DNA from 4 places in the Priestia sp. RMT2NF4 genome. Region 2 is predicted to be linked to each of the others. Evidence: riboswitches for the same ligand, from Rfam matches in the RefSeq annotation. Region 2 holds a riboswitch; each other region holds the start of a gene.
The links. A riboswitch is a leader RNA that binds a small molecule or an ion and turns the genes downstream of it on or off. The one in region 2 is predicted to bind cyclic di-AMP.
Positions count from the first base shown of each region.

Region 1: it holds a riboswitch for cyclic di-AMP, as region 2 does, so the genes downstream of both, ACMX9J_RS11435 (APC family permease) here and ACMX9J_RS10460 (potassium channel family protein) in region 2, are expected to answer to the same signal.
Region 3: it holds a riboswitch for cyclic di-AMP, as region 2 does, so the genes downstream of both, ACMX9J_RS26840 (cation:dicarboxylate symporter family transporter) here and ACMX9J_RS10460 (potassium channel family protein) in region 2, are expected to answer to the same signal.
Region 4: it holds a riboswitch for cyclic di-AMP, as region 2 does, so the genes downstream of both, kdpF (K(+)-transporting ATPase subunit F) here and ACMX9J_RS10460 (potassium channel family protein) in region 2, are expected to answer to the same signal.

Region 1 is NZ_JBLQZO010000002.1:430,039-437,765, reverse strand. It holds gene glnA (type I glutamate--ammonia ligase) at 1-55, shown strand, start outside; gene ACMX9J_RS11440 (N-acetylmuramoyl-L-alanine amidase) at 973-2,031, shown strand; cyclic di-AMP (ydaO/yuaA leader) riboswitch at 2,223-2,364, shown strand; gene ACMX9J_RS11435 (APC family permease) at 2,527-4,353, shown strand; gene ACMX9J_RS11430 (cation diffusion facilitator family transporter) at 4,463-5,440, shown strand; gene ACMX9J_RS11425 (glycosyltransferase family 2 protein) at 5,480-6,457, opposite strand; gene ACMX9J_RS11420 (GtrA family protein) at 6,454-6,846, opposite strand; gene ACMX9J_RS11415 (ArnT family glycosyltransferase) at 6,867-7,727, opposite strand, start outside.
Region 2 is NZ_JBLQZO010000002.1:242,870-250,596, reverse strand. It holds gene ACMX9J_RS10490 (sensor histidine kinase) at 1-35, opposite strand, end outside; gene ACMX9J_RS10485 (response regulator transcription factor) at 32-703, opposite strand; gene ACMX9J_RS10480 (S1C family serine protease) at 926-2,200, shown strand; gene ACMX9J_RS10475 (peptidyl-prolyl cis-trans isomerase) at 2,197-3,099, shown strand; gene ACMX9J_RS10470 (Lrp/AsnC family transcriptional regulator) at 3,389-3,844, opposite strand; gene ACMX9J_RS10465 (hypothetical protein) at 3,965-4,423, shown strand; cyclic di-AMP (ydaO/yuaA leader) riboswitch at 4,539-4,683, shown strand; gene ACMX9J_RS10460 (potassium channel family protein) at 4,808-5,467, shown strand; gene ACMX9J_RS10455 (TrkH family potassium uptake protein) at 5,471-6,790, shown strand; gene ACMX9J_RS10450 (YjcZ family sporulation protein) at 7,118-7,198, shown strand; gene ACMX9J_RS10445 (YjcZ family sporulation protein) at 7,388-7,474, opposite strand; gene ACMX9J_RS10440 (tetratricopeptide repeat protein) at 7,648-7,727, shown strand, end outside.
Region 3 is NZ_JBLQZO010000016.1:14,456-22,182, forward strand. It holds gene ACMX9J_RS26815 (APC family permease) at 185-1,498, shown strand; gene ACMX9J_RS26820 (hypothetical protein) at 1,628-1,762, opposite strand; gene ACMX9J_RS26825 (EcsC family protein) at 1,899-2,690, opposite strand; gene ACMX9J_RS26830 (DedA family protein) at 2,715-3,320, opposite strand; gene ytvI (sporulation integral membrane protein YtvI) at 3,482-4,513, opposite strand; gene ACMX9J_RS26840 (cation:dicarboxylate symporter family transporter) at 4,727-5,986, opposite strand; cyclic di-AMP (ydaO/yuaA leader) riboswitch at 6,093-6,232, opposite strand; gene ACMX9J_RS26845 (undecaprenyl-diphosphate phosphatase) at 6,506-7,330, opposite strand.
Region 4 is NZ_JBLQZO010000001.1:1,216,873-1,224,599, forward strand. It holds gene kdpB (potassium-transporting ATPase subunit KdpB) at 1-1,588, opposite strand, end outside; gene kdpA (potassium-transporting ATPase subunit KdpA) at 1,610-3,271, opposite strand; gene kdpF (K(+)-transporting ATPase subunit F) at 3,296-3,382, opposite strand; cyclic di-AMP (ydaO/yuaA leader) riboswitch at 3,674-3,814, opposite strand; gene ACMX9J_RS06225 (hypothetical protein) at 3,830-3,967, opposite strand; cyclic di-AMP (ydaO/yuaA leader) riboswitch at 4,040-4,182, opposite strand; gene ACMX9J_RS06230 (undecaprenyldiphospho-muramoylpentapeptide beta-N-acetylglucosaminyltransferase) at 4,341-5,408, opposite strand; gene ACMX9J_RS06235 (CHY zinc finger protein) at 5,586-5,921, shown strand; gene ACMX9J_RS06240 (ArsR/SmtB family transcription factor) at 5,941-6,255, opposite strand; gene ACMX9J_RS06245 (putative quinol monooxygenase) at 6,460-6,744, shown strand; gene nfsA (oxygen-insensitive NADPH nitroreductase) at 6,774-7,511, shown strand; gene ACMX9J_RS06255 (hypothetical protein) at 7,605-7,727, shown strand, end outside.

The DNA of each region.
Region 1 (7,727 bases), 190 kb from region 2:
GTTCCGTACACAAGTTCATCCTTGGGAACGTGACCAATACATGAGCCAATATTAATTTTTAAAAGTCGGAGAGATCGTTTGTACGTTCTCTCCGACTTTTTTTGTTTTTCACAATGAATAAATAACATTCTGCATACGTAAATTGAATAATATAGCTTGTTTATAAAAAAGCTGCCTGTCGTATAATTTACAGGGAGCTTTTTTATTGTTTTGTTACATACAAGAAAGAATTTGTTTACATGAATCAAAAAGGATGAGCTTTTTGTCTCATTGAATCTATAAGTAAAAGTAGTGTATAACAGATAGTGAGATTGTTTATGTGTTCACTCTGCACTGTATTTCAGTATAACTTCAGAGAGTTTTCAGCCAATCATAGTATCGTTAGAAAATACTGTTGGAGAGGAATGTAATAAAAATGAAAGAAGGAAATTTCTTTAAAGGTTTAGTGATAGGGATATTGATAAGCATTCCAATTTGGATTATTCTCATTGTTGTAGGCGTTCTGCTTTTTAAATAGGTCCTAATGTTATAAATAATAGACCCTCCTGATCTATACTTTAATCAACCAGAATAGAATTTGGACCAAAAGTATGTTAGGGGGAGGGAACCGCACGATGAATTGTGCGGATTTTTTTATTGGTAGGGTAAACGTAGATTTCATCTATTTAGTTGCTTCTAGCAGTTGATTGGAGGGACTCCTGCGGGAAAAGCGGAATAGGTGAGACCCCGCAGGAGCGCACGCGACGAGGAGGCTCACCAGCCCCCCCGCGGAAAGCGAAGCCTTGCACGGAATTCAACAGCGATGTAACAAGCCATCCATACTAGCGCATTTATCCCATTTGTTCGTTTTTAGGTTGAAGTGATTTCGTTATGTCTCAATCTCCTTTTTTAGTAATTTTTCACTAAGTAGGCTAGTATACGTAGCACTTTTTTCCCTCATGCATATGTTAACAATAAGGAGGGACAAGTAATATGAAAAAAATCTATCTTGATGCAGGACATGGTGGGGCAGATGCAGGAGCAGTTGGAGCGAACGGACTGTATGAAAAAAACTTAGTTTTAAAAATTCAACAATATTTAATAAGCTATTTAAATAGCACTTACAGTGACTTTACGATTAAAACCACCCGTACCACAGATACTTTTTTATCGTTATCTCAGCGCGCTTCTCAAGCTAACTCGTGGGGAGCAGATGCATTTATGTCTATTCACGTAAATGCCGGTGGAGGAACAGGATATGAAGATTATGTTTATAGAAGCGCTAGCAATGCCAGTAAAACGTTTCAATCAATTGTCCACGGCCAAGTACAGCCAACGCTGCTGTCGTATAATCATCCGAATCGCGGTCGAAAATCAGCTAATTATGCGGTGCTTCGCTTAACAAATATGCCTGCAGTACTAACTGAAATAGCTTTTATTGATAGGAGCGCCGATGCAGCACTTCTTCAAAATGAAGCTTTTTTAAAAAGCATGGGTGAATCGTATGCAAAAGGAATTGCCGTATATTTAAATTTACCTCGTCGTGCAGTTCCAAATCCATCGCCATCTCCAACACCGACACCGACACCAAATCCATCACCTTCTGAACCAGGTGAAAAAACGTATACAATTAAGCAAGGAGATACGCTGTACAGTATTGCACAGAAGTACGGAATAACAGTACAAGCGCTTCAAGAAGCAAATACAGGGCTTTCTGATCCTTTAACCCTAAAGGTTGGAAAAACAATTGTTATTCCTTCAGGAACTTCACCAAACCCATCTCCAACACCGTCACCAACTCCACCTTCTGAACAATATCCACTTCCAAATGGAATTTTAAAACAAGGCGATTCTGGAGAAGCAGTGAAACAGCTTCAAAGAGCATTAAACGCGGTTAATTTTAAAGTAGGGTCAGTAGACGGAATATATGGAGTACAAACGAAAGATGCAGTCAGACGTTTTCAGCTTGTGTATCTTCCTTATGATGTAGATGGCATTTATGGTCCTCAAACGAAAAACAAGCTAGCAGCCGTTTTAAAAGCAAAAAGTTAAAGAAAGCAGGTCTTCTGTAAGCAGGCAGAAGGCCTTTTGTTTTCCCCTTAAAAGCGCCTTAAGCACTATTTTATCGTTTACGTAAAATAATGCTTTACAAACCATTTGTACGGGAGTATATTATCTAAGAACAAAGGATAGTTATGAAAGAAACTTGTTATCAATCATACTCTTTAACCGAAAATTATATTGACCTGTTATCGCTTAATTCGTCAGAAGTGGGGGACCCAAATTTGTGCATTGTCACTTGGGGTGAATCCTTTTTTAAAAGGTAGGGCTACTCTCATAGCCCGAATCCGACAGCTAACCCCATAAGCGTTTTGGAGAGGAGGTTTAAGCTGTGTAAAAACGCTGAGAACCCTTAGTGTTTTTTTTGTGCGCTTTTTTAACATAAAAAGGTATTTTTTAGGGATAATATCACTTATTCATGAACTTGTAACGGAGCTTAGCAACGAACAGTGAATACTAGCTAAGCAATCATCGGAGGGAAATTACGTGAACTATTCAGTTCTCAAGAGATTATTGATTGGAAAGCCGCTCAAAACAAAAGAGTTAGGCGATCAAAAGCTTAGTAAGCTTAAAGCGCTGGCTATTTTATCATCAGATGCCTTATCTTCAGTGGCTTATGGAACAGAACAGATTTTGATTGTCCTTGCAACAGTGGGCGTGCTTGCCTATTGGTATTCGATTCCAATTGCCATTGGGGTATTGGTGCTGCTGACGGCTTTAATTCTTTCATATCGTCAAATTATTTATGCGTATCCGCAAGGCGGAGGAGCTTATATTGTTTCGAAAACCAATTTAGGAGAAAATCCTGGACTTATCGCTGGGGGATCACTGTTAGTAGATTATATTTTAACAGTTGCCGTGAGTGTTTCAGCAGGAACCGATGCTTTAACTTCGGCTTTTCCAACGCTGCATCACTATAACGTAGTAATTGCGTGTTTGCTGGTGATTTTTATTACGGTTTTAAATTTACGAGGTGTAACAGAATCCGCTTCTGTCTTAGCTTATCCGGTTTATTTATTTGTGATTGCTCTTATTTTGTTAATAGCGGTGGGCTTCTTCAAAATAGTGACAGGTCAAGTTTCACCTGAGCTTCATACATCTCTCGGTACCGTGGTGCCAGGTATTAGTTTGTTTTTATTATTAAAAGCTTTTTCATCAGGCTGTTCGGCATTGACTGGTGTAGAAGCTATTTCGAATGCAGTGCCTAACTTTAAAGATCCAGGTGCAAAAAATGCTGTTCATACATTAATGCTGATGGGCGGTATTTTAGCCGTTTTATTTTCTGGCATCACGTTTTTAGCTTATTGGCTTGGCATTTCTCCAAAAGCAGATGAAACGGTTGTATCACAAATTGCATCGAGTGTATTTGGACGAAATGGGTTTTATTATTTTATTCAAGGCACCACAGCTCTGATTTTAGTGCTAGCAGCGAATACGGGTTTTTCAGCTTTCCCTTTGCTTGCCGTAAACTTATCGTCTGATAAATACATGCCAAGAATGTTTCAAATTCGCGGCGATCGACTAGGCTATTCAAATGGAATTGTGACCCTTGGAATTGCTTCTATTGTCTTACTTGTCGCCTTTAAAGGAGCGACGGAACAATTAATTCCTCTTTATGCAGTTGGAGTGTTCATTCCATTTACGCTTTCTCAAACAGGCATGATTGTCAAATGGCTTAGAGAAAAGCCGGCCGGCTGGCAAGGAAAGCTAACCATTAACTTAATTGGTGCCCTCATTACCTTAACGGTGCTAATCATTTTGTTTACAACGAAGTTTTCACAAGTATGGTCCGTGCTCGTTTTCTTACCGGTTATCGTTTATATTTTTCATCGCATTCATACGCATTATGAAGCGGTAGGAGAGCAGCTTCGTATTAAGCAAGGAGAAAAGATTGGAAAGCTTGAAGGAAGTGTGGTCATTGTTCCTGTAGCAGGAATGACAAAGGTAGTGGAAAATTCATTGAACTATGCAAGAACGATTGGTGATACAGTTATTGCGGTGCACGTTGCTTTTGACCGAGAAAGCGAAAAGAGAATGGAAGAGAAGTGGGAAAAGTGGCAGCCTGATATTCGTATTGTTACGTTTCACTCTCAATACCGCAGTCTTGTGCGTCCGCTGTTTCGATTCATCGATATGGCTGAAGAAAAAGCCCGGGAAAATAATATGGCTATTACGGTTGTTATTCCGCAGTTCATCACGAAAAAAAGCTGGCAAAACATCCTTCATAATCAGTCCAGTCTGCTGTTAAAAGCACATTTGCTTTACCGTAAAAACGTAATCGTTACAACGGTACCTTATCGTTTTAAAAAATAATGAAACATGACTAAAAACCTCCAACTTATATGTTGGAGGTTTTTAATTTTTAAATTCACATACACTAACCATAATTGAATCTCATCAAAGGCACAAACGGAGGGATTGCATGAGTGAATTAATTAAGTTATTGCGAAAAGGAAATAAATCGGCCATGATGGCCGCTATAGTTAATACCATTATATCCATTATTAAAGGGCTTGCTTTTGCTTTAACGGGAAATGTAGCGATGTTTGCTGAAACGATGCACAGCTTAGGAGACGCAGCAAATCAGTTCTTTGTTTTTATAGGTTCAGCATTAAGCAAAAAAGCTCCGACCAAACGATTTCCAAACGGATTTGGACGATTGGTTAATCTCGTTTTATTAGGGGCGGTTCTTGTAGTAGGAATTATGGCATTTGAAACGATTAAAGAAGGGTATCATCATATTCTTCATCCGACGAAGTCTTCAGGCTTTATTTTAAATATTGCAGTACTTGGCATCTCGGTATTACTTGAGATGTTTGTCCTCTTTAAGGCAATGAAAGAAATTTTGCACGATGTCGGAATGAATACTGCAGAGGTCAATGTTTTTACGCAAAGCTTTGTTCATCTAAAGAAAGCAAAGCCAGCAACTAAGCTTGTTTTTATGGAAGATCTGGTAGCCACTGGAGGAGGCGTATTGGCTTTAATCGCCGTTTTTATTTCGCGGTTTACGCCTTTTCATCAAGCTGAAGGAATTGCTTCTATGCTAATTGGTCTTATGATGTTTTTTGTAGTAGGACGAGTATTTTTAGATAACGCTGCTGGAGCGCTTGGTGAAGCAGATAAAGAAATGGAAATGAAAATTGGCGCTATTGTTATGCAAGATGTACAAGTGCGTGATATTCAAACGTTAATGGTGATGAAAGAAGGAGAAGAGCTTCACGTTGAATTAAAAGTAGAAATTGATCCTTCTTTAACAGTAGCAGAAGCGGATGATATTAAAGATCGTCTCGAAAATCGTATTTTACAGGAAAAAGGAATAACGGATGTCATTATTGAATTTGATGAAGATGATGGAATTCCTGACTGGGTGACAAGCGATTTACAGCTTCAAAAAGAATAAAAAACAAGGAAGAAAACAGTTGTTTTCTTCCTTGTTTTTTTAGCTATATACTTTTTCACGCACGTTTTGAGAATCTGTTGAAGCCGCAGAAAAGTTAATAGTTTCACGTACAACGTAAATAGGTCTATTTTTACTTTCATCGTAAATTCTTGCGATGTATTGTCCCACTAGACCTAAACCAAGTAGCTGAATACCGCTAAAGAAAGTGATAGCTACCATAATCGAAGTCCAGCCAGGCTGAATATTTTCACCTATCAGCCAAACAACAATCGAATAACTTAAAACGAGAAGTGATACAAAAACTGATAACAAGCCAATAACCATTACTAAACGTAAAGGTTTCGTTGAAAACCCAATAATTCCATCTGAAGCAAACTTGATCATCTTTTTTAAAGGATATTTTGTTTCACCAGCAAAACGCTCATCGCGCTCATATTCTACATATGTTTGCCTGAAGCCGATCCAAGACATCATTCCTCTTACGAAACGATTGCGTTCAGTCATTTTTTTGAATACGTCCGCAACTTTTCGGTCGATAATACGAAAATCTCCCGTGTCTTTTGGGATTTCAATATCGGACATATAATTTAAAAAGCGATAAAAATACTTAGCCGTTGTCAATTTAAAAAAGGTCTCTCCGCTTCGCTTCTTGCGCTTTGCGTATACAATTTCATAGCCTTGCTGCCATTTAGCAATTAATTCAGGAATCATTTCAGGCGGATCCTGTAAGTCAGCATCAATAATTACGATAGCATCACCTTGAGCATAGTCAATACCTGCTGTGACGGCAGTTTGGTGCCCGAAATTACGGGCAAAATCAATAATTTTTACGTTAGAATCCATAGCTGCTACGTCCTTTAAGATTTCAATTGTTCGGTCTGTACTGCCGTCATTGACGAAAATGAATTCATAGTTAATGTGATTTTCATGCATGACGGAAAGCAAGCGATTATAGCATTCATTAGCTACTTCTTCTTCAAAATACATAGGTACCACGATTGAAATTAGTTCTTTCATGCTTTACCTCCTATCGAGTGATTGTTTGTGTGCTTAAACGTCCATATTTTATTAAGAAAAAAATTAAAAAACATTCCTATACAAGTAGACAACAGTTGTCCAATTATCGGATTAGCAGGTGTATAGTGTACAAGAAGGAATAAGCAAGATGTATTAATTGCTAAAGTAATAAGGTTTACGATGAAAAATTGAGCTAACATCCATTTATGTACAGTTGCTTGAAACACCCACGATTTGTTCCAATAGTAGCTGTTTATGACGCCAATGAAATAGGATAGTACGTTAGCCAATATATAATTCATATCAAAATGAATGAGTGCTAAGTAACTGATAATAGTGAGCAGGGTATTCATTATACCTACGAATCCGAATTTCAGGAATTTTATCACGGTTGCATAATCCCTTCCATTTAATTTATCTCTTCACATTTTGCCTGTGGCTTATTTTTAGTAAACCGTACTAGTAAATAAGATAGAATCACTGAAATACCAAACCCTTCGAGCAGCATAAAGCTTGGAAAAATAAAGAATCGATAGCGAGTTTGAATTTCAATAAGCAAGTGAATAAGAACGTATCCTATGATTAGTAATAAAAACAGTGTATACGGATATTTATCCTGCTTTTTCAGGAATAAACATATAAGTCCAATAATGGAAAGAATAGTAGTTGAAACGTAAATGATTCTTTCATAAATTTGAGCAGCACTAATTAATTTCTCTTTATTAAAAGGTACATCTTCTTGAGGAGTTAATGAAATACTCCAAAATGTAGATGCATCCGTTCCTCCCCACATATTCAGGAATTTAATGTGAAAGAGATCTAAAAGCTGCTCTTTATCTGCTACACGCTCTTTAATTACTTCTTTTTCTGCTTCAGCTCGTTTTTCTCCAATTGGCATACCCATAAAACGACTAGCATCCTCTGAAGAATAAGAACCGCTTGTTTCATAATTAAAGCCAATAACGAATTTCCATAAAGGATCTCTGTTACTTAAAGGATATTTAGAAATACCGCTCGCTACAAAAGAGTAGTTGATCAGCGCATTTGCAATAAAAAAAGTAGCCAGTACGCCTACGAGGTTTTTTCCTATTTTCTTTCGACGAGTTTTTAACTCAGCAGCATCCTTCGCTTTAATGTAAGGTTGAAGAATTTGCAAGATGAAATAAATGAAAACAGCAACGATAATAATGGGTCCCAGAGGGCGCATTAAATTTCCTAACGACAATAGAAGACCAATATAAAGCCAGCTAAACTTGTTATGAGCAAATCT
Region 2 (7,727 bases):
AGCCAAATTTGAAATGCAAGCGACTTGTTTTTCATGCTTTCATCATCCGGTATCCGTATCCGTAAATCGTTTCAATTCGTGCTTGCGGCATTTTTTTACGCACGCGCCTCACTAAATCATCCACCACCCGGTCTGTGCCGAAATAATCTTCTCCCCAAATGAGATTCAACAGCTGCTCCCTTGAAAAAGCCTGTCCAAGGTCTTTTGAGATAGTGACAAGAAAATCAAATTCTTTAGACGTCAAATCAATCGGCTTTCCATTTTCACTGACTGTACGCGTATGTAAATCGATTTCATAAGGAGTCAGCGTAATGGTATCGGTTTTCTTTTGATTGGAACCATATACGAGGTTTAGCAGTTTGTTTGCTCGAATAACTAGTTCACGAGGCAAAAAAGGCTTTGATAAATAGTCGTCGCTGCCCATTTCAAGTCCAAGAACCCGGTCAATATCGGCATCGCGTGCTGAAATGAAAATAACAGGCACATGTGGCGTTTGCTGCTTGATTTCGCGAATGAGCTGATACCCGTCAATATCAGGCAGCATAATATCTAAAATCCACAGGTGCGGAGGAGTTGCAATCATTTCTTTGGCGTCCGTGCCGTTAAAAAATGAGCGAACGTCCCAGCCTTCTTTTTGAAGGTAAAGGGTTAAAACTTCGTTTAAATTTTGTTCATCCTCTACTAAATATAGTGTAAAGCTCAAATTTGACACCTTCCTCTGGATATATGAAAATTAAGGTAAATAAAGCATATTACGCCATCTATGCGCGTTTCTTTAAAGGTCTATGTACCCGCTATTATACTACGTGTTTGCTGTTATAAAGAAATTTTTCACAATTTCACACATTGTTTTGATACTTATCCCAAACTTTTATTTTATAGTATAGATAACATAAAATTTGCTACGTTAAAAGGAGTGTTTTTCATGGATCCACGTGATTATGAAAGAGAGCAAGAACGAAAAGAAGAATATGAAAACCGCCAGCAGCGCTACGATCAGTATCAGCCTGCGTCATCATCACAGCCTCCAAGAAGACGCTTATTTCCAGTGATTGCATCTTCCATCGCCGGAGCAGTACTTGGAGGAGGAATTGTGCTATACGGCGCTCCGCAGCTAGGGTTAATGGATTCAGCTGATACGCAAACAGCGAATCAAACAACGCAGACTCAAACCGCAACAACAACGAGCACAACGCCTCGAACAGTAAGCACAACCGTGAATCAGTCAGATCTTGTTTCAGTTGTAAATAAAGTATCAGCTGCTGTTGTAGGCGTGAACAATATTCAACAGCAAACAAATCCATTTTCTGGAGATACCCAAACACAAGAAGCAGGAACGGGTTCCGGTGTTATTTTCAAAAAAGAAAATGGAAAAGCCTACGTTGTGACTAATAACCACGTTATTGACGGCGCAAGCGAAGTAGAAGTGTCACTTTCAAACGGACAAAAAGAAAAAGCTAAAATTGTCGGAGCTGACGCGCTAACGGATTTAGCGGTGCTTGAAATGTCCGACAAAAATGTTGAACAAGTGGCGAAGTTCGGAAAATCATCAGATTTAGTGGCGGGTGAAACGGTTCTTGCAATCGGAAACCCTCTTGGTGAACAATTTTCTCGTACGGTCACTCAAGGTATCGTGAGCGCAGCAAAACGCTCTGTCCCTATTTCAGAGAATTGGAACGTAGATGCAATTCAAACGGATGCGGCGATTAATCCAGGAAACAGCGGCGGTGCCTTGATCAATTCTTCCGGTGAAGTAGTTGGTATCAACAGTATGAAAATTTCAGAAGACAATGTAGAAGGAATCGGCTTTGCTCTTCCAAGTGATGAAGTGCAGCCAACAATTGAACAGCTGATGAAAAACGGAAAAATAACGCGTCCATATATGGGGGTAGGTCTTCAAGATGTAGGTCAGCTTTCAGCTGCAACAAAACAAGATCAGCTAGGCCTAACAAGCGATACGTCTGAAGGAGTTGTCGTAACGACGGTTGAACCATTCTCTTCTGCTTCTGATGCTGGTTTACAATCAAAAGACGTGATTGTTGCCATCGATGGAAATGAAGTCAAAACATCCAGTGATTTACGTCAATATCTATACACAAAACGCAAAGTAGGAGACACGGTAAAATTAGACGTGTACCGAAATGGAAAAAAACAAACTATTTCTCTGAAGCTTTCAGAGCAGCAGGATAACAATGGATGAGTTCAGCACCGTTAAAGCTGCTGCTAGCAGTATTAACAGCGTTCGGATTTTTAACAGGCTGCGGAGAGAAGCATTCAAACACGATGTTTCCTTCTGTAGAAATTAGTCAGCTATCTTCTGCCAAAGAAGTGGCAGCGTATGAAGGAGGAAAGGTGACAGGAGCTGAATTCAATCGTTTTTTAGCAGTTGAAGGGTTCTTAAATCCCGATGCTCCGCTAAATGATACAAGCTACCGCAAAGAGTTGTTGCGGCAGCTTGTCATGCAAAAAATCTTAATTTCGCATCTAAAGACAAGTGACAGGGTACAGAAAAAAGTCGAGGATATGTGGAAACAAATCAAACGTTCATATGACGAAGATACAAGAAAACAAGGCTATGAAGTCTTGCACATTCGTTCTAGCGATGTAACTAAACAGCTAATAAATCAGTTTAAATTAGAAGAATATTTCCGTAAACAAATTACGTCTGATGAACTAGACGCTTACTATACACGTATTGAGAATGATGTAACGCGCGTATCTTTTTCGCAGCTAACTTTTACAACTTTACATGATGCCGAGACCGTTGCGGCTGAGCTGCAAAAAGGAACATCGCTTCAAGACGTTCAAAAAAAATATGCTGATGTCCAGACCATCAGCAAAATAGAGAATGATGATAATCTAAAGCTTTCTAATCTATCTTCCTCTTTTATAGATGTTTTAAAAAAACAGCACATCGGAGAGTGTAGTAAGCCCATTAAAATGGGTAAAGTCTATTATATTCTTATTTTAAAACAAAAAGATAAAAAAACGGAATCAGAAGTCAAAGAAGAAATGATGAAAGAACTTGTTTTGAATCATATCAACCGGTATATCCAGGATCAACTGCCAAGGTTTCACGTGACTTTCAACCTTAGGTAGTTCCCTTTTATATAGATTGATTGTTTTCAAAAAACAAGCAGGTAAAAGAGCTTTCTATTAATAGAGAGCTCTTTTACATTTTTTAAGTAGACAGAAATGTCGGTACCTGATAAAATGAAGTTGTAAAACTTTCATTATTCGGAAAATTTATACCCTCCAGCTTTGGAGGGTTATTTTTTATGCTTTTGGACGAATAAAAGAGGCTAGGACAGAAGTAGTTTAGTAGAAAGAAGATCCGAACGATGAATCGTTCGGATCTTTTCGTTAGTACGGTGAACGTATGTTTCAATCACTTTTCATCTTTTAAATGACTCAATAATGCAGAAGACATCTCCACGTGAGAAAGGGCGATGTGTGAAATCGTTTTGGCATAAGGTGTAATTTCGTTAATAAATTGCTCGAGTACGTGCAGGTGAGGAAGCTGAAGCTTTGTAATGAAGCAAGCCTGTCCGGCGATGCGTTCACAGAATAAAGCATAGGGATACTGAGAAATAAATCGTTTAAAACGCTCGTGCTCTCCGTTTTTCATGGTTACTTCAATAAAACACGAGACGGGCAACTGCAGCTTTTCATAATCAATATCGATTGTATATCCTTTTATAATACCAAAGCTCTCTAGCTGTCTTACTCGCTCTGCCACTGAAGGAGGAGACAGGTTAATTTGTTTTCCTAGCTCTCTTAAGGAAAGACGGCTGTTTTGCTGCAGTGCCTGCAAAATCGATAAATCAATTTCATCAATTTTCAATCGAAAACCTTCTTTCATATTAATGTTTCATTTGATTAGTAATAGCAGATAATATGTTTTATTTGTTATCTGAAATCTCCATTTTTCTTACTATAATAATTAAAAAGGAGTGAGTAAAAAATGGCAAGAGTTTTGTTAACAAACGAAGAGGGAACAAATTTTGAAAAAGCACTGAATTTAATTCCACATGTAAAAAGGTTGTATGATGAGCTATACGACAAGCTTTGGAACAGTGATATAGTAAAAAGAGAGACTAAGGAAAAAATCAGGCTTTATCTAGCAGGTGTTAACGGCTGTGAGACGTGTATGAGCATGTCATATGTAGGCGATAAGACGCTTAATCAAAAAGTGTTAAGAGAAAAAGAGCTGGAAGAAAAAGATCGACTGCTGTTTCGATTTATAGATGTATACCGAGTGCGTCCAAGGGATTTGACCGATGCTGATATGGATCAATTAAAGAAATTTTACAGTGATAAGCAGCTATTAGAGCTTTTGGCTGTTATTAATTTGTTTGATCAATTTCACAAACTGATTGTCAGTTTAGATTTATATGATTTTTGCAGTTTGCAGCGCAAGTGATGTCTTCCCTAAAAATATCTTGACAGACAAAATCCACAGGAGTAAGATAGCTTTCGTGAAGTGAAACGTATCATGAATCGAATCGATTATTCTAAAAAATAGATCATAGACATTTGAATAAAAATCGCTTAATCCATTATGGAGCGGAGGACCCATTATTTACGCACATATTGTGCTCCGGGGTGAATCCTTAAAAAGGTAGGGTTACTCTTAAAACCCGAACCCGACAGCTAACTTCGCAAGCGTTTTGAGGGGGAAGAGTGTGAAAAAACACAGGAGCCTTCCTGTGTTTTTTTGCGCTTTTTTTAAGAAAAAGATGTAATTTTTTAGAAAAAGTATAAGCTAAGAGAACACACAGCAGTTGAAGAAAGGAATAAATACATTATGAAAAAACAGTTTGCTGTATTGGGATTAGGTCGTTTTGGAGGCAGTTTGGTTGAAGAGTTTGCTAATTTGGATGTGGATGTGCTCGCTATTGACCGCAATCAGGAGGTAGTAAAGAAATATAGCAACTCAGCTACATATGTCGTGCAAGCGAACGCAATTGATGAAGCTAGCTTAAAAGGGCTAGGCATTCGTAACGTTGATCATGCTCTTATTTCGTTTGGAGACGATATCGAAGCAAGCGTGCTTGCAACGATGCTTTTAAAAGATATGGGCGTTAAGCAAGTATGGGTAAAAGCGGTGAATATGTATCATCAAAAAGTGCTGGAGAAAATAGGAGCGGACAAAGTCATTCACCCTGAGCGCGATATTGCGAAGCGTATTGCTCATCACGTGGTGTCAGAAAAAATCATTGATTACATTGAACTATCAAAGGATTATAGTATTGTCGAAATTGTCGCTTCTAAAAAGCTTCATAATAAAACGCTGTTTGATTTGAATATCCGTGCCAAGTACGGCTGCAATATTATCGGCTTTCAGCGAAAAGACGGAGAAATGGTGATTTCGCCTACCGCGCATGAAATAATTGAACAAGGAGATATGCTGATTGTTATCGGACATAATCGCGATTTGAACCGTTTTGAAGAAGAAGGAGTTTAACTCATGAAAAAACAAAATATTAAACTCACCCCTCCGCAGCTGCTGCTCTCTATTTTTGGTGGAGGAATTATTATTGGTGCTCTTTTATTAATGATGCCTTTTTCTACTACTGAGCCAATCCGGTGGGTAGACGCTCTTTTTACATCTACTTCCGCTATGACAGTGACCGGCTTAGCCGTCGTAGATACAGGTACGCGTTTTACCGTCATCGGTCAAACGATTATTATGCTGTTAATTCAAATAGGCGGTCTTGGCATTATGTCATTTGCCGTGCTGATTTTTATGATGCTAGGTAAAAAAATTGGATTTAAAGAGCGTATGCTCGTTCAGCAGGCATTAAATCAGACGAGCGTCGGTGGAGTTGTGCTGCTAGTTAAAAGGTTGTTCATCTTTTCATTTTTAATTGAGTTTGTTGCACTGATCTTTTTAGCGATACGCTGGGTTCCGGAATTCGGATGGTCTAAGGGGCTGTTCTTTAGCTTGTTTCATTCGATTTCGGCTTTTAATAACGCAGGGTTCGGACTACTGTCTGATAACTTAGTTCAGTATGTAGGAGATCCTATTATTAACATCACGATTTCTTTTCTCTTTATTATTGGTGGGTTAGGGTTTACCGTCCTTGCTGATATGTGGGTGAAAAAATCGTATAAAAAACTAACGCTGCATTCAAAAATTATGATTATCAGCACGTTCGCCATTAACGTGATTGCCATGCTTTTTATTTTTTTCTTAGAGTACGGCAATTCGCATACGCTCGGAAATTTATCATTAGGAGACAAAGTATGGGCTTCTTATTTTCAAGCGGTAACAACAAGAACCGCTGGCTTTAATACAATTGATTTAGCTCATTTGCATGACGCAACGGTGTTTTTAATGGTTTTATTGATGTTCATTGGTGCAGGGAGTGCGTCAACAGGAGGCGGTATCAAACTCACGACGTTTGTGGTGATTGTCTTTTCTGTATGGGCATTTTTACGAAGCAGGGAAGATATTGTGCTGCTAAAGAGACGACTTCTTCCTCTTCATGTGTTTAAGGCACTAGCCATTACGATGATTTCAATTATGTTTGTGTTTGGGGCCATCTTCCTGTTAAATATTTCGGAAAACCTGCCGTTTGTAAAAATTATGTTTGAAGTTGTTTCTGCGTTTGGAACAGTAGGTTTATCGATGGGAGCGACTCCTGAACTTTCGTACTTTGGACGCGTGATTATCATCTTTATCATGTTTTTAGGAAAAGTGGGGCCATTAACGCTTGCGTTTTCATTATCTAAGCAAAAGCGTGAAGCCGTTCGCTATCCAAACGAAGATATAATGCTAGGATAGAAAAATCGCCTTCGATGAGGCGATTTTTTTATATTATTTATACGTTCAAGACATATAAGAGGTTACGCACAAAACAGTTGCGATGAATAAAAAGAAGGCAAAAACAAGAACAATGGGCAATTTGGAATGTCGGCGCATTAAAGCCCCTCCTTTTTTATAGTAAAAAAATCTCTTACTATATATAACGAAAGAAACAAAAATATGATTCACTTTTTTTGGCGAAATTTGAAGGTTTTTCTCGTTGAAAAAATCCGCACCCCTGTCCTAAACATTTTGCCAAGCTGTTGCATACACTAAAAGCAGATAACAGGAAGTGAGGGATGGTACGTGGGAAAACAAAATTTTGCGTTAATCGTTGTGTTATTTGTTTTACTTGTTATTGTAGGTGCGTCTGGCTTTCGCTTTTAAACGTTAACTTTATTTGCGCATAGCCCCCGTCAAAAAGGGCATACTAGGCGGAAGTAAAAACCAAAAATTTCTTCAATATTGCCGAACAATGAGTTCCTCTACTCATTCATCTAATCGGTATGTAGCCATGCGAAAGCATGGTTTTTTTTGAAATAGGAGAGGATGAATGATGTTCATCCTCTCTAGAAATTAGTAGTAGCAAGAACACCCTACGATTACTAATAGGATAAATAAAACAACGATAAATGAAAAACCAAAACCGCCTTTTGCGCCCATATGTGTAACCTCCTTTAATAAAAGTCTCTATATCCTATGTACTAATTGGGTTAAGTGATTGAGAAATTTGCCTATTTTTTAATGGTAACGTTTTTTGTGGAGAATGAAGAACACTTACTTTTTTCATTTGCGCAGAAATCCTTTATGATAAAGAGGAAAAGGAGGGCAAACAGGTGGGAATACATGCACAATACGTCATGAATCAGCTAGAAGAGGGAAAGTGGAAAGAGATCAAGCGCGAAATTCAACAAGA
Region 3 (7,727 bases), on a different contig from region 2:
TAGACTCAATGGTAAAAATCAAAGTGAAAAAAAGCATTTTTTTGCTTTATCTAGTAATTAACTAAACGCTCTTTATCTCTTAGCGCGCAATTTTCTCTTCTTTTTCAAAAAAAGATGACAAATCTAACAATATAGTATAATAATAAATATTGCAGAATGATTATACACAGAAAGGATGACAAATATGAATCATGGACCTTCTCTTCTTAAACAACTAAAATTATGGCATATCGTCGTGATAGGATTAGGCTACATGGCACCCATGGCCGTTTTCGATACATTTGGCATTGTAACTGAATCCACAGATGGACATGTTTCAGGTGCTTATGCATTCACGTTGATTGCTATTTTATTCACAGCCATTAGTTATGGAAAAATGGTAAAAGCTTTTCCTGGAGCTGGTTCTTCTTATACATACGCACAGCAAGTAATGAATCCAAGCATTGGTTTTTTGGTAGGATGGACGGCTCTTCTTGATTATCTATTTCTACCGATGATTAATGCACTTTTGACAAATATTTACCTAAGCTCTCTGTTTCCAGGTGTTCCAAAAGCCGTATGGATTATCAGCTTTGTGGTCATCATGACCATAATGAATATTTTTAGCGTTCATTTAACCGTTTCTTTTGGTACGCTATTAGTTGCTTTTCAAATTTTAGTAGCTATCATCTTTATTATTTTAAGTGCTACAACTCAAGGGCAAGAGCTATCATTTAAACCGTTTATAAGTGAATCGGCTTCTATATCTCTTTTATTAAACGGAGCAGCTATTTTATGCTTTTCTTTTTTAGGGTTTGATGCTGTAACCACCATGGCTGAAGAAACACTTAAGCCTGAGAAAACCATTCCCAAAGGGATTCTCATTATTGCATGTACGGGAGGCGCCTTATTTATTACGGTTTCTTACTTTGCTCAGCTTCTTTTCCCTTCAGCCTCTTTATTTCATGATTTAGAAGGTGCATCGGCTGAAATCGCTTATAAAATTGGCGGCCAGCTGTTTCAATCTATTTTTGTAGCAGCAGCCTTAACATCAACTATTGCTTCTGGACTTGTCTCACATATGAGTGCATCAAGACTTCTCTACGCAATTGGGAAAGATGGTTATCTGCCACGGAGAATTTTTGGCTATATTCACCCTAAAACAAAGACGCCTGTTTGGAACGTAGTCATTATTGGTGGTCTCTCTTTAATTTCACTAAGTCTGTCTCTTGAAAAAGCTACCTCTTTAATTAATTTTGGTGCTTTAATTGCGTTCAGTTCAGTTAACATAGCGGTTTTTATCCATTATTTTATTCAACAAAACAAACGATCTCTCAGTGGATATATTTCATATGTACTTATGCCTTTACTCGGCAGTTTATTTTTATTTTTTATGTGGCTTAACTTAGAAAAAACATCCTTATTTATCGGTATTGTATGGAGTATAATTGGAATTATTTATTTACTGATTGCCAGACGAAAAAATACTATTACCATTCCTACTTTTCATTTTGATTAAGGAAATAGGGTTAACACACCTCGACATATTTCCCCAGAAATAATGTCGAAAAAAAATAATTGAGACATAAACAAATCAATCCCATCTACACACGAACAAAAAGGTAAACGATCTAATATGAATCGCTCGTTACACCGCTGTTGATTTCCGTGCAAGGCTTCGCTTTCCGCGGACGGCCGTTGAGCCTCCTCGTCGCTTGCGCTCCTGCGGGGTCTCATCTGTTCCGCTTTTTCCGCAGGAGTCTTCGCCTTGCCCTCCAATCAACACCTAGAGGCAACTAAATACATGAAAGCTACATTTACTATATCAATAAAAAAATCCGAACGTATTTGATTCTCAACTAAGAATCAAACTCGTTCGGATTTTTCTTCAACTAAAATACTTTCATACCAGCCTATTTTTATTTTTTAGATTGTGAGACTTTTTCTAAAATGCGTCTTTTACGGTAAAGCATCATTCCAACTTCTCCTATATCGCTAATCGCTTGTTTGTTAATATACGCCCCAAACACCATCCCTGCTATAGGAATCATTTGAAATAGCTTTTTCCATCCCAAGTTGTCTCTATAGGTTAGAAACACTTCTCTCCAACCTTGGAGTTGCTGCAAGCTCTGCGTTCGATTGCCGCTTGCTAATTCTTCTAAAATCGCACGCTTTCCTACAATATCAGAGGATGAAAATTGCATGCATTTGACCATAAAAATGCGTTCTTCTTGCTCAGTGGGATCGTAACCATAAGAAACAGCCACTTCTTGCAGTGTCTTAAGCGTAAGTCCCAATACAAAAGGAATATCAATCGCCAGTGTGAAAATTCCACCTACTCCGGTTGTAGCTCCTTGCAGCTGCGCATTCTTTTTTCGGACTTCAATAAAATACTCCGCCAACTCATCCATTTCCTGCAGAGATAAATGCTGAACATCCTCTATTGACAGCTGCTTATTTTCTTGTAATTGGGCTGATGCTTTCTCTAGCGTGGCAGACGTATTAGCTAAATACTGGCCTCCATTATCAACATACTTGGCAATTTCATCTAATAATTTTTCTATTTTTTGATGAATGAACTTTGGCGTTACTTTATCTAAAGCTGAAAAAGGCAAGCGAGCCAGCCGCTCCCAGAAAAAAAGTCCTTTTTGGTCTTTCTCCCACTTTTCAATTTTTCGCAATTCTATTCTCAATTGTTCATGCTCTGACATATCCTCACTCTTTTCCTCGATTTATCAGCTCTGTCCTACTTGTTTATTCCGCACATATTTAATGATAAAAAACAACGCAATTAAAACAACAATTCCGATTCCAATAGGCTGCATGTATTGAGATACAATCGGACCCACCTCTTTCCACTTAGGTCCTAACTTATATCCTAAATATACGTAAATAGCCGTTACTGGAAGCATCGCAACAAATGTGTAAATAGAAAACAGCCATACATTCATTTTTGCCATCCCGCATGGAAAAGAGATAGCCGTACGCACTCCTGGAATAAACCGTCCAAAAAAAGCGACCCCGCTGCCGTACTTATTAAAAAAGCGATCGGCAGCGTCAATTTCTTTTTCTTTCACCAAAAAATATTTTCCATATTTTAAAACTAGCGGTCGTCCACCGTAACGTCCCAGTGCATAAAGAGTCAACGGTCCACACACACCGCCTACTGTACCTGCAAGGATAGCCAGATACAAGTTCATATCACCTTGGTACACCCAATACCCTACTAAAGGTAAAACAAGCTCTGCGGGGACAAACTCAAACGTTAATGCTAAAATTACGCCAAAATAAGAGAGCTGTTTTAGCGCTTCAATTAAAGAAAGTAAAACCGACTCTAACAAAAATTCTCCTCCTCATGTCATTAAATCTAAGACTGCAAAACTATAATTTAGCCGATTGATAGATAAAAACCAACGCGACATAGTTTTTTCCTTTCCCTCTTTACGTATGACGTACTACAAAAGTTTCAATAAAAAAAAAGCGCTAGTTTTATCCAGCGCTTTTATAGTTTAAAGTTAATTTGAATAATACCTACTTTACGAAGAGCATCGTATAAAATAACTAAAGCCGGTCCTAAAAACAACCCGACAAAACCTAAAAGTTTAAATCCAATGTACAAACTAACTAATGCAGCCAAAGGTGAAATACCCATATTTGTAGAAAATACTTTTGGTTCTACTACACGTCTTACTACCGTAATGACTCCAAATAGAATAAATAAGCCGATTGCTAATGAGTCATGTCCTTGCGTAAGAGCAAAAATCCCCCATGGAACGAGCACCGAGCCTGTCCCAAGGATTGGTAAGATATCGACAATTACAATTAATAAACTAAGCAGCGCGGTATACGGAACATCTAATAGCCAAAGCCCTACATAAGCCATTACAAACGTCATGACACTTAAAATAATTTGTGCCTTAATAAAACCAACCCCCGCTTGGATAAGCTGAGTGATGACAACTTGTAGCTTATATTTCGTTTCTTCTGTTAAAAATGACTTAATTTTATTTTTAATAGCAGGCAGCTCAAGGCTGATAAATACAAGCGCTACTAAATAAATAAGAAACTCTAGTAGAAACCCAGGAACAGTAGCAGCAAAGCTAATGATGATTTCCACGGTACTTTTTAATAGAGAATCTAATGAATTTACGGTTTTTTCAAGCGTGCGCTCGATAGAAGAAATCACTTCTGTAGGAAGAGCGTTTGAATAGTATTTCCACTTAATAATAGTTGGATAAATCGCGGTTTCATAGATTTCTTTTACAAATGAAGGCGCTATCTTTGAAAGAGCAACCACTTGCGTAACGATTGTCCGAACAATAAAAAATCCAATAAGTATGAGCGAAACAACATATAAAATGAAGGTCATAAGCACTGCGTAGACTCTCTTCATTTTAAAAGATTGATGCAATTTTTGAACAATACCCTCAAGCGCTAATGCTGTTAATAAAGCAAACACAATCGGTAAACTGTAAGGGATTAACAAACATACGATTACTATCGAGGCGATGACCCATATTCGCTTTTTCCACATACTCTACTATCCCCCAACTAGCTAAGCTATCTCTATATTTATTGATAAAGAAAGGAACCAGTGACTGCTTTTATGTAAGAATAAAATTTGGATATATTTATACCTGATGTTACATATTATAGGGTCAATTTCCATAATAATAAAGGAATTATTATGAAAAAAGCTACTTATTCTAATTTTTTGAATAGAATAAGTAGCTTTTTAATTTATAAATTAGCCGGCTCTCATGACCTCTGTACCTTTTTTAGGGTCAAATTTGCCTTCAGATTTAGACATCACAATTGCTGCTAGTGTGTTTCCTACTAAGTTAACAACCGTACGTGCCATATCCATGATTCTGTCTACTCCCGCAATGAAGGCTAATCCTTCTGCCGGAACGCCGATTGTTCCAAGAGTAGCCAGTAATACAACAAATGATGTTCCTGGCACCGCAGCCATTCCTTTAGATGTAACCATCAATACCAGAATGAGCGTCAGCTGTTGAACGATCGTTAAATCAATACCATACACCTGCGCTAAGAATAACGCTGCAATCGCTTGATAGAGAACAGAACCATCTAGGTTAAATGTATAACCAATTGGTACAACGAACGATACGATAGCTTTTGGACAGCCCATCTTTTCAAGTTTTTCCATAATTCGCGGAAGAACTGTCTCAGAACTAGATGTACTGTATGCTAACAACAGTTCATCTTTCATATAGCGGAATAAGTGGAAAATGTTAATTCCTGCCCATTTCGCAATTCCTCCTAATACAACAAGTAGGAAGAAAATTAACGCTAAGTAAACTAAGATAACAAGCTTTCCTAATGAAAGAAGTGACTCTAAACCGAATTTCGAAACTGTTACACCAATTAAAGCAAATACTCCAATCGGAGCCACTTTCATTACTAGGTTTACCACGTGAAACATTGCGTGAGAAACGCCGTCAAAGAATTGAACAACAGGCTTTCCTCTTTCTCCAATTGCCGCTACTCCAAGTGCGAACAATACTGTAAAAAAGATAATTGCTAGCATGTCCCCTTCAACAATTGACTGGAAAAAGTTTGTCGGAACAATGTGTAAGAACGTTTCAGCCACTGACTTTCCTTCTTGCTGTTCGGATGTTTCAACGTATTGTGAAATATCACTCTTCTGTGCTGAATGAATGTCTACACCTTGTCCAGGGTGAAAAATATTAGCAATCAATACACCGATTACAATTGCGAAAGTTGTAATAATTTCAAAATAGAGAATGGTTTTAACGCCCAGCTTTCCGACCTGTTTACCGCTACCTGCTCCTGCAACTCCAACGACTAAACTTGAGATAACAATTGGAATAACAATCATCTTAATCAATCTTAAGAACAAGTCTCCCAGCGGCTGCAGGTATGTTACTACACGCGGATCGTTAAACCAAATTACTCCTACAAGAACACCGAGGATTAAACCGGTAAAAATCTGCGTAGCCAAACCAAAACGAATTTTTTTCATAGATGTACCTCCCCAAAGATGTATGACATTTGTATATACTTTTCTGAAAAAACAAAAAAAGACTATTCTTAAGAAAGAACAGCCTTTTACTTACGCTATTTTGGGCTCTTTCTCTCAATAAAGCAAACGAGGTTAACTGTCGGATTCGGAATTGAGAGTTTCCTACCTTTTGTAAGGATTCACCCCAAGGCAGCTTTACTGCCGATAATGATTCCCCCGCTCTATACGATTAAGCTTATTATTCAATTTTTATAAAATTAAAACGATCTATACGTTGTCATACGTTTTTTACAGTCAATAAAACTAAACAGAAGTCTTACTTTTACTTAACTTTATACTGCACAAATATTAATTTACTATTTTTCGACACGTTTTGTCAATACCCATGTTTATAAAACGCTTTCAAAAGACAATAATATATATTTATGCAAAAAAGCTATTGCAATGTTGCAATAGCTTTTTCTTGCTTTTTAAGTCTTTATCAGAAGTTTAAATGGCTATAAAATACGCTTATTTATTTTATAAAAATACAAAATATAGAATAGCCGCTAAGATAATTCGATAAATGGCAAACGGAACTAATTTAATGCGGTTGATTAATTTTAAGAAAAAGCGAATCGATATAAGCGCAAAAATAAAGGCGCTGATAAAACCAGCAATAAAAAACGGTAGTGCATCTGATGTGAAATACTGCCAGTTTTTAACCAATGAAAGTCCACTTGCTCCTGCCATAATTGGCACTGCCATAATAAATGTAAAATCTGCGGCTGCCTTATGGCTCATTCCAAGAAGAACCCCTCCTGAAATCGTTGAGCCTGAACGAGAAAAACCTGGCCAAAGAGCAATACATTGAAACAGTCCTATACCTAGTGCTTGTCCATAAGACATTTGGTCCACCGTCTCTACACGCGGACGTTTAGGTCCAAACAAATCTGCTAGAATCATTAATACAGCTCCGACCACTAAGCCAATTAGCACCGTATTTAAAGAAAACAAATGTTCATCAATGTAATCATCAAACAAAAGTCCTAACACTCCTGCGGGTAACAAACCAACAATTACCTGCATTAAATTTAAGCGATTTGTCGGTCCAATTGCAGCAGCTGGTTTTTTTCCCAATCCTAATAAATTAATAAAACGATCTTTAAAAATAACAACTACTGCTAAGATCGACCCTAGCTGAATAACAATCTTAAATGTATTAGCTACTGGAGATGAAAATAATTCTTTTGAATTTAACCACAGGTCATCCACAATAATCATATGCCCAGTTGACGAAACGGGAGCAAACTCTGTTAAACCTTCTACAATCCCTAAAATGATTGCTACAATAATTTCCCACATAAAGCTATGTACCTTGCCTTTCTTTCAAATTAATAAGCTTATCGCTTCGTTTTACATGCTCAACTATTTTCCTATTTTGACACTTGCTTTTTTATCATAATTGTTAAAACTATGAAATACAATGTGTATTTGCAAAAAGATAAGAATCTTTAATAATTTGTAATAAAAAGCTTACATGCTACAACCAAAAAACACGATATCAGCTTTTATTTATTTTAAAAAGCAGTCACTATGTTCAGTATAAATTCTGGTCCCTTAGCTAAAAATGAATCATCTAGACTATTTTTCTTTAGTGTGAAAAAATGACTAAATCATTATGTTTTTTCCATCCCCCTTTACTGTCATCTATCATTTTAATCCAATAGGGCTGACTTATACGACATATCCCCTAAGTAAT
Region 4 (7,727 bases), on a different contig from region 2:
CGTCACCTGTCATCGCAACTAGCTTGCCTTGCTGCTGTTCGTATTTAATCACTTGAATCTTGTCTTCTGGCTTGCATTCCGCAATAAATTCATCTACTCCAGCTTCTTTTGCAATAGTTGCTGCGGTTAGCGGATTATCTCCTGTGCACATCACTGTTTTAATGCCCATTTTACGAAGTTCATCAAAGCGTTCTTTCATTCCTGGTTTTACCGTGTCTTTTAAATAAATCAAGCCATAAATTTTATTATCAGCGGCGACGGCAAGCGGCGTGCCACCAGCTCCTGCAATATCGTTTGCTTTTTCCTGCAGATCAGAGGGAACCTTCCCGCCATTTGACTCTACCCATGCCGTGACGGCGTCCACTGCTCCTTTTCGTACAGATACATTCTGTAAGTCAATGCCGCTCATTCGCGTTTCAGCTTTGAATTCTACAAACGTTCCCTGCGTTTTTCTAAGGTCTTCTACTCCCATGCGAGTTTGGATAAAATCAACAACTGAGCGTCCTTCTGGTGTTTCGTCGTAAAGAGAAGAAACAAACGCCCATTTGTACAGTTCACGTTCGTCTACGCCTTCTACAGTCGTTAACTGATGAGCCATTCGGTTTCCAAACGTAATGGTGCCGGTTTTATCTAAAATAATTGTATTGATGTCACCAGCTGCTTCTACTGCTTTTCCTGACATAGCAATCACGTTAAACTGCGTGACTCGATCCATTCCAGCAATTCCAATGGCCGATAATAATCCTCCAATCGTCGTAGGAATAAGGCAGACGAGCAGTGAAATTAAAATAGCCGTGTCGAGTTGAAAATGTAAATAGTTTGTAAAGACAGGAAGCGTCACAACAACTAGTAAAAAAATAATCGTCAAACTCGTCAAAACCGTGTTTAGCGCAATTTCATTTGGCGTTTTTTGACGCTCTGCTCCTTCAACAAGCGAAATCATTTTATCTAAAAACGATTCACCTTGCTCACACGTAATTTTAATTGTAATTTCATCGCTGACAACTCTTGTACCTCCCGTTACAGAGTTAAAATCCCCGCCTGCTTCTTTCATAACAGGTGCCGATTCCCCCGTAATGGCCGATTCATCAACGGACGCCAGTCCTTTAATAATTTCTCCATCTCCAGGAATCATTTCGCCTTGTGAAACGACGACGATATCTCCTTTTTTTAGTTGCGATGCCGAAACTTGTATCATTTGCCCATTTTGAAGTTTATTAGCCGTAATATCCCCTTTCGATTGCTTTAATGAGTTTGCCTGTGCTTTTCCTCGACCTTCTGCTAATGCTTCTGCAAAATTAGCAAAAACAATGGTAAAAAATAACACGAGAGATACGGCAACATTAAACCCTGTGCTTACTGTACTTTCTCCGAAAAGGTCCGGAACAACGGCTAAAAAAAGCGTAATTATAAACCCGATTTCTACTACGAACATGATAGGGTTTTTTATCATCGTTCTTGGGCTGAGCTTGATAAACGCCTGCTTTACTGATTGAATAAAAATCGATGAAGCTTGTTTATCTACAGAACCTTGAATATGACTGTTGCAATCCAATTCAATATTATTTGCAAAATTCCGTTTATTCATTATGATCCTCCGCTTTCTTGATTACAGTGTTAAATACTCAGCAACCGGCCCAAGCACAAGCACTGGGAAAAACGTAAGTGCTCCTACAATAACGGTAGTTCCAATTAAAATGCCGCTAAATAAAGACGTATCCGTTTTAAATGTTCCAGGTGTTTCGGGAACAAGCTGCTTAGATGCTAGTGAGCTCGATACCGCCAGCATCGTAATTAGTCCGAAGTAGCGTCCAATATACATAACAATTCCCGTTGAAATGTTCCAAAACGGCGTTGCATCACCGAGTCCTTCAAAACCGGATCCATTGTTTGCTGCTGACGACGTAAATTCATACAGTGCCTGACTTAACCCGTGAAAGCCTGGATTTGATATACCTTCCATTCCTAAATGAGTGGTAAGTGCTACAGCTGTTCCTCCTAAAATTAGCAGCGGCTGCAGAATAAGCGTCACGGCGATTAGCTTCATTTCTTTTCCTTCAATTTTTTTACCTACGTATTCTGGTGTTCTTCCAACCATTAAACCTGATAAAAATACGGCAATGATGACGTACATCATAACATTCATAAATCCTGCTCCGACACCGCCAAATACGGTATTTAACATCATATTTCCAAGCGTTAATAACCCGGTAAGAGGCGTCAGGGTATCGTGCATGGTGTTGACTGCACCTGTTTCACTTGCTGTCGTCACGATGGCGTAAAGCGTCGACATGCCGACACCAAAACGGACTTCTTTCCCTTCCATATAACCGCTCGCTTCATTTAGATGAAAAGCACCAAGTCTTGGATTGCCTCCCCACTCTGTTACAAACGCTGTGCTTAAAATAACGATAAACAGCATACTCATCGCTACAAACAAGATGCGGCCTTGTTTACGCTGTCCGATCATTTTTCCGTATGTGAAAGGAAGTGCTGTTGGCAATAAAAGCATAAGGACGATTTGTAATACATTGCTCAACGCGTTAGGATTTTCAAATGGATGAGCTGAATTGACACCAAAAAATCCCCCTCCGTTGTTTCCTAGCTCTTTAATTGAAAGAAAAGAAGCAACTGGTCCCCTTGCTATTTGCTGTGTTGCTCCTTCTATTGTATGGGCAGTCACCGTTCCGCTTAACGTTTGAGGGACACCTAAAAACATAAATAAAATGCCTGTTATAAAAGCGATAGGAAGTAAAATACGCGTAATTGACTTTACAAAATCAACAAAAAAGTTTCCCATTTCTTTCCCTGCCAGCCCGCGAATAAAAGCGATTGCTACTGCAAGTGCCGTTGCTGGTGCAGCAAACATCATAAATACAATGGCGGCCATCTGCGAGAAATAGGACAAACCTGATTCGCCGCTGTAGTGCTGCAAGTTCGTATTTGTCATAAAACTAATGGCCGTGTTAAAAGCAAGTGCCGGATCCATTCCTTTGATGTGGCTTGGGTTAAGCAGCAGTACCCCTTGAAACCGGAAGATAAGGTACACCACAAAAATCATAAACGTATTCGCCAAAACAAGAGCAAATGCATATTGCTTCCACGTCTGATTAAGCCCTTTAATTCCTGCTGCTTTAAACATCAACGTTTCTATCTTTCCTATCAAGCTAGTGTTTTTATCGTTTGAAAACACATTCGCTATATAAATACCTACGGGCTTTGCAATAAGCGCTACAAAAACAAGCAGCAGCGCAACTGATAGTAGAAAAATCCCCACTTTTTATTCCTCCGCTTATTAAAATTGTTCTGGATTTAACAGTACATACACTAAATAAATTAAAACGAGAACTGAAATACCTAACAAAATGAACGACACGTTCACTTCTCCTCTCTTTCATCTACTACATGAGACGACCAGCAAATAATTCCGTACATAGCAGCTGTTAATATGACAAGCGTTCCAAGCATGATCATATCCAAGTTGCTCCCTCCTAACTGTTTCCTAACAAAAATGATAGCTTCTAAGTTTAGTGACGGTTTCTTTTCATAAAGCATCACGTCCAAAAAAGCTAACCGTGAGACGTGATGCTGATTTTTCCCACTAAAAAACCGCAGAAGAGAGTTCTCTTCCGCGGTTTAATGCACGACAAATAAGCCGTGATTGACACGAATTTTTTACTCCCAAAACGCTTACGGAGTTAGCTGTCGGATTCGGGTTATGGAAGTAACCCTACTCAGTTAAGAGATTCACCCCTAGTACATACGTACAAAATATTGGGTCCCCCGCTCATAATTGATTAAGCGTATCTTTGTTATTTAATTTTTAGACTTAATAATAGTTTTTACTGCTGCGTTTAAAACTTTGATTAGCTAACGTAGACAAATAGCGGTTTGCTAGATCAAAAGATTGCTGATCGCACATGGCCCGATATTCAATCATTTGAATCATTTGCTTAGATAAATGCATCCTGACGCTCCTTTCACCTATATTTTGAAAGGAGCGTACTATCCGCTGTTATAGAAAACGACCACGATTACACCATCCTCTCTCTTAACGCTTACGAAGTTAGCTGACGGGTTCGGGTCAAGAAAGTAACCCTACTCAATTAAGAGATTCACCCCTGATAATTGGGTCCTCCGCTCTTTCCTTCTCTTTCAGAAAAGACTCAGCGTTTCACAGTGGAACGTTTCATGAGAGTAATCTTACTCCTGTTAAAATTTACTGTCAACAACATTTTTTGAAATTTTAAAAGCTTTATTTTTCTATATTTATTCATTATTTTAAAATAATAATTTCAGAAGAAAAAAGCGTTCTTATCGAGGAGATAAGAACGCTTTTTTTAGCTCATTTTCTCAATTTCATTTACAAGAATTGAAATGGCATCCGTTTTTGTTGCTTCACGCATTGTACGCTTCATCGTACTTGCCTGCTGCTGAAGCTCATTTACTTCACGCAAAAACAGTTCTTTTGTTAACTGCTCTTCTTCTACAACCATACAGTAGCCTTTTTTCTTAAAGGATTGTGCATTTAAAATTTGATCTCCGCGACTCTGTGCTTTTGATAAAGGAATAATCATCATCGGTTTATGAAGAGCTAAAAACTCAAAAATGGCATTGGATCCGCCGCGTGTAATCACATAATCAGTTGCCGCTAGAACATCTGGAAGCTGTTCGTTTACGTATTCTAACTGACGGTAGCCCGACTCTTTTTCAAGGCTTGTATCAATATTGCCTTTTCCGCAAAGGTGTACAATTTGGAATTTCTTTTGCAGTTCAGGCAAAGACTCTCGAACGATTTCATTAATACGGCGTGCTCCTAAACTTCCGCCCATAATTGTTAAAATGGGGCGCTTATCATAAAAGCGTAGCCAGCTTTCCCCGTTCGCTGCGCTTCCGCTAAATAGCTCTTTTCGAATAGGTGAACCAACAACCTGCACTTTTTCTTTTGGAAAGTAGTTTGCGGCTTCATCAAAAGAAGTAAAAATTTTAGTGGCAAATTTCTGCGCAATTTTATTTGCCAGTCCCGGTGTTAAATCACTTTCATGAATGAACACGGGAATGTTTAAAGATTTAGCAGCCATTACCACAGGAACTGTGACGAAACCGCCTTTTGAAAAAACAAGAGAAGGCTTTAACTTTTTCAGCACGCGACGTGCATCGCCAACCCCTTTTGCTACTCGAAATACATCTTTTACATTTTCCATATCTACGTATCGACGCAGCTTCCCGCTTGAAATCGCATGATATGGAACGTTTAATTTTGTAATTAATTCTTTCTCAATACCATTGTGAGAACCGACATAATGGATATCCCATTTTTCACTGTCTAATTCTTTCATGATGGCAATGTTTGGTGTTACGTGTCCAGCTGTTCCGCCTCCGGTAAAAACGATAACTTGCTTACTCATTTTTTCTTCCTCTCTTTACTTCACTTAATCGATCTGTTTTGACATCAATTTTTATCTGATCTTTTTAGCATGCAATCTGACATGTAAAACGATGGTTTTATTATAGCATTTTTCTTTTTACATATGTATGATAAGGCGTATAAAAGCATGCTATACTTTTCATAAGGAGTGATGATAATGAACAAATCTGTACCTGCAGTAAAAGGTGACACAGTGGATTCCGAAACGCGCTGTACGCACTATCATACGGATAAAGATATTATTGCAATAAAATTTTATTGCTGTCATACATATTATCCATGCTATCAATGTCATAACGCACATGCGGATCACGACATTAAAAGATGGCCAACATTTATGTTTAATGAAAAAGCTATTCTTTGCGGAGTATGTAAACATGAGCTCTCAATTAATGAATACTTAACCTGTAACTCGACTTGCCCTCACTGTCGTTCTTCTTTTAATCCCGGATGCAGCCTGCATGGACACATTTATTTTGAACAAAAAAGCTGAACAAAACATCGTTCAGCTTTTAAAATAATTGCTCATCTATATTTATAATGGAAGGAAGCAGACCTGGGAACAGTTCCTCAAGTTCTTCTAAACGCAAGGAATAATAGTGCTGCGTACCTTCTATACGTAGTTTGATAATTCCAGCTTCGCGAAGTACTTTAATATGATGTGATAGCGTTGATTTTGATACATTTAATTTTTGATAATACGAACAGGTCTGCTCCTTTCTTGTCGCTAAACACTGTACAATTCGCAGCCGGTTAGGATCACTCAATGCATGTAAAATAGGCGTTAATTTAATTTCAGATTTCGGTGGTTGATAAGGTTTTCTCATGCTTAAAATATAACACAGCTTCTTTTGTGTATCAATGTTCGATAACTTTCGAACTAAATTCCTTGCACTGTTATTTAATCGGTGTTATAGTTTCATTGTTCGATGATATTCGAACTTATCTTCATTTTAATCGTAAATTGAATGAAAGATTAAAAACAAAACAAATAATATAAAGCACCATCATTATTAAAGGAGGAATCACCCATGATTCATTTACAAGCTTCAATGAAAGTTAACCCAGCAAAAAGAGAAGAATTTTTAGAAAACGTACAAGAACTAATTAAGCATTCTTTACAAGAAGAAGGAAACAGCAACTATCAACTATTTGAAGATGCTTTTACACCTAACACATTTATGATGATTGAAGAGTGGAAAAGCGAAGAAGCAATTCAAGCACACAATAAATCAGCTCATTTCCAAAGTTTTGTAGCATTTGCTCAAACTGGCGTACTTGTAGCACCTTTAGATGTAAAAACATTACAAGGCTAAAAATAACTTCTTTGAAAGGATGACGCATCATGAATGAAGCAATTCGTACAATTCAAAATCATCGTTCTATCCGTCAATATACAGACGAAGCAGTAAGCGACGAGCATTTAGATACAATTATTCAATCTGCTCAGTCAGCCGCTTCTTCTATTAACGGACAGCAAGTAACTATTATTAGCGTCCAAGATAAAGAAAAGAAGAAAAAGCTTTCAGAGCTTGCAGGCAACCAAGCGTGGATTGACCAAGCTCCTCTATTTTTAATCTTTTGTGCAGATTTTAATCGTGCTAAGATTGCAGCTGAGCTTAACGATGCGCCTCTTGGCGTAACCGATGGACTTGAGTCAATTTTAGTGGGGGCAACCGATGCTGGAATTTCTTTAGAAGCAGCAACAGTTGCAGCAGAGTCACTCGGTTTAGGTACAGTACCAATCGGCGGAATTCGCAGAAAGCCACTAGAAGTCATTGAACTCCTAGATTTACCGGAATACGTATTCCCAGTAAGCGGTCTTGTCATTGGACATCCGGCAGATCATTCTGCGAAAAAGCCTCGATTGCCACAAGCTGCTGTGCACCATCGTGAAAGCTATAATCATGACTTAAAGTCATTGATTCAAGACTATGATGCTGAAATGGCAGAGTATATGAAAAAGAGAACAAACGGTGCAGATGACCGCAACTGGTCACAAACTGTATCCGCTATTTACAAAACCATTTATTATCCAGAAGTTCGAGCGATGCTTGAAAAACAAGGATTTAAATTCGAATGATCAAAAGCTGCGATGTTCATCGCAGCTTTTTTTATCTACTTTAACAGCGTCTTGAATAGACTAAAAGTAATACTCGATAAATGAGGTGTTTGGATGGAGTTTATTTTAATTTGTAATTTTCTTTTAGGTGCAACGGCAGCGTTTTTATTGGTGCCGGCTTTTACAAAAAAGAACACCCTTCACGTGACTTTGCTGTCTCTCCTTTTCCTCCTTTCA